DNA from 2 places in the Allocoprococcus similis genome. Region 2 is predicted to be linked to the other one. Evidence: riboswitches for the same ligand, from Rfam matches in the RefSeq annotation. Region 2 holds a riboswitch; the other holds the start of a gene.
The links. A riboswitch is a leader RNA that binds a small molecule or an ion and turns the genes downstream of it on or off. The one in region 2 is predicted to bind glycine.

Region 1 (3,204 bases), on a different contig from region 2:
GCTACAACAGACGTAGAATTCCTCTTCCCATTCGGATGGGGCGAGCTGTGGGGAATCGCAGACAGAACCGATTATGACCTGACACAGCATCAGAATGTATCCGGACAGGATCTGACTTACTTTGATGATGAGACCAATGAAAAATACATTCCATACGTTATCGAGCCATCACTTGGTGCTGACCGTGTGGTACTTGCGTTCCTTTGCGCAGCATATGATGAGGAAGAACTGGAAGACGGTTCTACACGTACCGTTATGCACTTCCATCCGGAACTTGCACCGATTAAGATCGGTGTGCTTCCGCTTTCCAAGAAGCTGAACGAAGGTGCTGAGAAGGTTTATGCAATGCTTAGCAAATACTACAACTGCGAATTCGATGACAGAGGAAATATCGGTAAGAGATATCGCCGTCAGGATGAGATCGGAACACCGTTCTGCGTAACTTATGACTTCGATTCTGAAGAAGACGGAGCAGTTACTGTTCGTGACCGTGATACGATGCAGCAGGAAAGAATTAAAATTGAAGATCTCAAAGCATACTTTGAGAAGAAATTTGAGTGGTAGAGATTTGAAAAGATCCGGATTTCCCTGGTTTGGGAAGTCCGGATCTTTTTGTGCGAAAAAGTTTGTTGGGGAAGTTGTGAGACAAATGGAAGTAGTCAAATTTTTTGATGGATGGGAAAAAGCGGTATGACAGGTTGATGTGGTGAAGCAATGAAAGATAGATTTTCTGAATAAGTGATATTTATGTAGAGGCTTGAAAAATTTGGAATAAAAATGGTAGATACTAGGGAGTGTAATCGTGATAGGTTGGCTAGAATGCGTGGATTTTGAGAAAAAAATTTAATTTGTGAAAATAGACAAAGAGAATGGATGATACAGTTAAAAAATAGTCAATAAAAACGATGATTATAGAGCGAAGCTATTAAATATTCTGACAAATAATAAACAATAAAGAAAATTATTTAACGCTTGACTAATTGTGACGACAATTATATAATGTGTTTAAGTTAAGGTTGGATGATGAATATGTGAGATACTTGTTGTACAGACGGCGCGCACCGTTATTTAATGTACAGCATGAGCCGAAGGGGCAGGCAGAAACTCTCAGGCAAAAGGAACATATTCGGACAACACTCTGGAGAACAATATATATGTATTGTACCGAAGAAGTAGTCTGGACTATATAGCGCAAAAGTCCAGGTGATCTTTCAGGTGAACGGACAGAGGCAGACAAAAAAGGATTCAATGACGAAAACTTTTTTGCCTGTTTTTTTTGTACCCTAAAAAGCGGAATATTCAGAAAAATATAGATACAAATGATAAAATTCTGAATTTAACACACCGAAAAGGGAGCAAAAAAGACAAGGTAGTTGGTTCTAAGGAGGTAAAAGAGAATGAACAGAATTGAAGATGTAACAAATTACATTACTGAATGTGATGAAGAAGTAGGAAAAGCGCTGCAGTTAGAACTTGGCCGTCAGCGCAGAAACCTTGAACTGATCGCATCAGAGAATATCGTAAGCCCGGCAGTTATGCTTGCGATGGGAACTGTACCGACAAACAAGTATGCAGAAGGTTATCCGGGAAAACGTTATTATGGTGGATGCGAGGATGTAGATATTCTTGAAAATCTTGCAATCGAACGTGCAAAGAAATTATTTGGATGTGATCATGTATGTGTACAGCCACATTCAGGAGCAAATGCGAATACAGCTGTATATCAGGCGCTGATCAAACCAGGCGATACAGTTATGGGATTGAACCTGGCACACGGCGGACATCTTACACATGGTTCACCGGTAAATCTTTCCGGTATCCTTTACAATTTCGTACCTTACAATGTCAATGATGACGGTGTTCTGGATTACGATGCAATCAGAAAGCTTGCTCATGAATGTAAACCGAAGATGATCGTAGCAGGAGCTTCGGCTTATCCAAGAGAGATCCGTTTTGATATTTTTGCAGATATCGCAAAAGAAGTTGGAGCTTATCTTTTCGTAGATATGGCACACATTGCAGGTCTTGTTGCAGCAGGACTTCACCAGAGCCCGGTTCCTTATGCTGATGTAGTTACAACAACAACACATAAGACACTCAGAGGACCTCGTGGTGGAATGATCATGTGCAAAGAAGAATATGCAAAAGCGATCAACAAAGCAATCTTCCCGGGAACACAGGGCGGACCTCTGATGCACATTATCGCAGCAAAAGCTGTATGCTTCGGAGAAGCCTTAAAACCGGAATTCAAAACCTATCAGGAACAGGTTGTCAAGAATGCAAAAGCACTTGCAGAAGCCATGGTTGAAGAAGGATTCAACCTTGTCAGCGGTGGAACAGACAACCATCTGATCCTTGTAGATCTTCAGAACATGAACATCACAGGAAAAGAACTTCAGAACAGACTAGATGAAGTTTACATCACAGTTAATAAGAATGCAGTTCCGAATGATCCTGCAAGCCCGTTTGTAACCAGTGGAGTTCGTATAGGAACACCGGCTGTTACAACAAGAGGTCTGAAAGAAGAAGATATGAAGACCATCGCAAAATTAATCAAGATGACCATTACAGACTTTGATACCAAAGCAGATGAAATCCGTGCTGAAGTTACAAAGATCTGCGATAAATATCCACTTTATCAATAGGAGGAAAGAAAGATGGAATTAAAGACACCACTCTATGAGGCTCATGTAAAAGCAGGTGGAAAGATCGTACCGTTTGCCGGATACCTTCTTCCGGTTCAGTATGAGACAGGCGTGATCAAAGAGCATATGGCAGTTCGTACCCAGGCTGGACTTTTTGATGTATCTCATATGGGTGAAATCCTTTGTGAAGGAAAAGATGCTCTTGCCAATCTGCAGCACATCCTTACAAACGATTTTACAAATATGGTAGACGGACAGGCAAGATACAGCCCGATGTGTAATGAGAACGGCGGAACCGTTGATGACCTGATCGTATATAAAAAATCAGATGACCACTATTTTATCGTAGTAAATGCAGCAAACAAAGATAAAGATTATCAGTGGATGCTTGCACATCAGTCAGGAGAGGTTACATTTACAGATGTATCCGATCAGTATGGACAGATCGCCCTTCAGGGACCGAAAGCGATGGAAATCTTAAGAAAACTTACAACAGAGGAAAATATTCCGAAGAAATATTATCATGCAGTATTTGACGCAGAAGTTGCCGGAATGCCTT
Region 2 (3,204 bases):
CCAGATCCGTGGCTTTAAAGATGGATGGAACAGAACCTTTGGCGGACTTTTTGGCAAGAAAGGGGATGCCGGAAAAGACGGAATGTCTTCTTTCCAGGCACTTGCAACAGCGATCGCTGCTCAGGTTGGTACCGGAAATATCGCCGGAGCTGCAACCGCAATTGCAGTCGGTGGTCCGGGAGCAATCTTCTGGATGTGGATCAGTGCATTTCTCGGAATGTCAACGATCTTCGCAGAAGCGGTTATGGCTCAGAAGTTCAAGCAAGTCAGTGATGACGGAACCGTAACCGGTGGTCCGGTATATTACATACGAGGAGCATTTAAAGGAGCGTTCGGAAAAGTTCTGGCAGCTATTTTTGCAGTCCTGATCATCTTTGCACTTGGATTCATGGGCAATGCGGTTCAGTCTAACTCAATTGCAGCATCATGGAACACTGCATTCGGAATTCCGAAGATTGCAATGGGTATTTTTGTAGCAGTTGTTTCTCTGTTTGTATTCACAGGTGGTATGAAGCGAATCGCAAAAGTTACTGAACTGATCGTGCCGATCATGGCAGCGTTTTACATAGTAGGTTCTTTGATCGTAATTTTTGCAAACGTTACAGCAATCCCGTCAGCATTCCATGACATTATTGTCGGTGCGTTTAAACCAGCAGCAGTAGCAGGTGGTGCAATGGGCGCAACCTTGAAGCTTGCAGTACAGAAAGGTGTGGCAAGAGGTCTCTTCTCAAATGAAGCTGGTATGGGTTCTACACCGCATGCACATGCAGTAGCAAAAGTTAATCATCCGGTAGAACAGGGCTTTGTAGCAATGATTGGTGTATTTATCGATACATTTGTAATCCTGAACCTGACAGCTCTTGTAATCATCACAACCGGTTCAAGAACATCTGGTCTTACAGGCGCACAGCTGAGCCAGTATGCATTCTCTACATTATATGGTAAGTTCGGTGAGATCTTTATCGCGATCTGTATGTTATTCTTCGCATTCTCAACGATCATCGGATGGTATTTCTTCGGTGAAGCAAACATCCGTTACCTGTTTGGAGCAAAAGCTGTTAAAATTTACTCAATCATTGTATGTATCTGCGTAGCGCTCGGATCACTTCAGGAAGTAGATCTTGTATGGAATATGGCAGACTGCTTCAACAGTATGATGGTTATCCCGAATGCGATTGCACTGGTAGCACTCAGCGGTCTTGTTAAGAAGACGCACGATGATTACTATAATAATTTCCTGCCAAATCAGAAAAAGGGAAAATAGATAATTTGTATAATAGCTGAGAAATAGTTATAGAAAAAAACAATAAGAAATATACAAAAAAATCTATAAAAAGACTAGCATTTTGTATAAATGTGTGTTATAGTAATCATGTCAGCAAGAGAGCTGATGCAAAATGAATAAAAGATGCAGTCAATTAGATAGTAGGTTGATATTTCCTGCGAGAGAATCATTTATAAAGATATTTGATAAATGGTCGCCGAAGATGCAAACCGTAGAGCAGTAAAGCTCGTTGAATGGTGAAACTTTCAGGCAAAAGGATCGGGAAAGGTACTACACTCTGAATCCGGAATTACCGAATTTACAAGGAAACAGAAAGGGCGTTTAAAACAGAGAGGTTGTTTTGACGTCCTTTTTTGATACCAGATATATGTTAAAAAATTATCTGGAGTATTTCAGACACAGGGAGTCAAAAAAGACCGCATAAACGGACAGGGGACGAAAGGAAGAAGCGGCTATGAATACTGGATTTATGATTATCACAAATAATCCACTGGTAAAAGAAAAACTCGGGGAAGATTATCATGTGGAATATGAAGAACTTTCTTATGAGGACACACTTAAAAAAGTTCAGAAGATGATCTTCCAGGGATACAAACTTCTGACACATCCACTGTCCGGAAGCGTAAAACCGAATGAGACTCCATATAAGTCGGTTATGCTCTCGGAATCGCCGGAAGGTCTGGATGCGCAGGCAATGCAGATCATCGCAAGTGCCATTCAGGCGTGTGGCAAATTTCAGTTTAAGTCTGATCTTTATAAACCTCAGGTTTATGCAGACTTCCAGCTTGTAGATTATACACTGATCTCAAGCGCACTGCCGTCAGCAGAAAGCTGGCGATAGAAAAAAGGCTGTAGAAGTACATGCGGTTTGGTGTACTTTTGAGCATATAACAAACACATTCAAAAAAGGAGGGAATTTACAGTGAAATTAGAAGTAGGTCACATTTTTATTAACGACATTCAGTTCGCATCTGAATCAAAGATCGAAAATGGTGTTCTTTATGTTGACGAAGAAGCTGTAAAGGCAATCGTTCTTGAGGACGAAAAAATCAAAGGTGTTAAATTTGATATCGCAAAACCAGGTGAAAGCGTTCGTATCACTCCGGTTAAAGATGTTATTGAACCACGTGTTAAAGTTGAAGGAAGAGGGGGAGTCTTCCCAGGCGTTATCGCAAAAGTTGACACTGTAGGAAGTGGTAAGACATATGCATTAAAAGGAATGGCTGTTGTAACAGCTGGTAAGATCGTTGGATTCCAGGAAGGTATCATCGATATGTCTGGCCCGGGTGCAGAATACACACCATTCTCTAAACTGAACAACTTAGTAGTTGTTTGTGAACCAGTTGACGGAATCAAACAGCATGAATATGAAAAAGCTGTTCGTCTTGCTGGATTCAGAGTAGCAGTTTATCTTGGGGAACTTGCTCGTGAACTCACACCAGACGAGACAAAGACATATGAAACATACGGAATCATGGAAGGAAAAGAAAAATTCCCGAATCTTCCGAGAGTTGCTTATGTACAGATGCTTCAGAGTCAGGGACTTCTTCATGACACATATGTATACGGTGTTGATGCAAAGAGAACACTTTCTACAATCATGAACCCAACAGAAGTTATGGACGGAGCTATCGTATCTGGTAACTGCGTATCCGCTTGTGATAAGAACCCGACATACGTTCATGAAAACAACCCGGTTGTACATGACCTGTTCGAAGAACACGGAAAAACAATCAACTTCGTTTGCCAGATTCTTACAAACGAAAACGTATACCTTGCTGATAAGATGCGTTCATCTGACTGGACAGCTAAGATGTGCCGTCTGTTAGACCTTGATGCAGTTATCGTATCTCAGGAAGGATTCGGTAACCCGGATACTGACCTTATCATGAACTGCAAGAAGATCGAAGCTGAAGGTG

Region 1: another riboswitch for glycine. It lies ahead of ACYQ5K_RS15445 (serine hydroxymethyltransferase); the one in region 2 lies ahead of ACYQ5K_RS13225 (GrdX family protein).

What each region holds. Positions count from the first base shown of each region.
Region 1 covers NZ_BAAHSG010000045.1:21,069-24,272, forward strand. Annotated here, with positions in the region: gene ACYQ5K_RS15440 (glycine--tRNA ligase) at 1-564, shown strand, start outside; glycine riboswitch at 1,021-1,133, shown strand; gene ACYQ5K_RS15445 (serine hydroxymethyltransferase) at 1,398-2,645, shown strand; gene gcvT (glycine cleavage system aminomethyltransferase GcvT) at 2,658-3,204, shown strand, end outside.
Region 2 covers NZ_BAAHSG010000037.1:29,608-32,811, forward strand. Annotated here, with positions in the region: gene ACYQ5K_RS13220 (alanine/glycine:cation symporter family protein) at 1-1,264, shown strand, start outside; glycine riboswitch at 1,432-1,556, shown strand; gene ACYQ5K_RS13225 (GrdX family protein) at 1,740-2,126, shown strand; gene ACYQ5K_RS13230 (glycine/sarcosine/betaine reductase component B subunit) at 2,208-3,204, shown strand, end outside.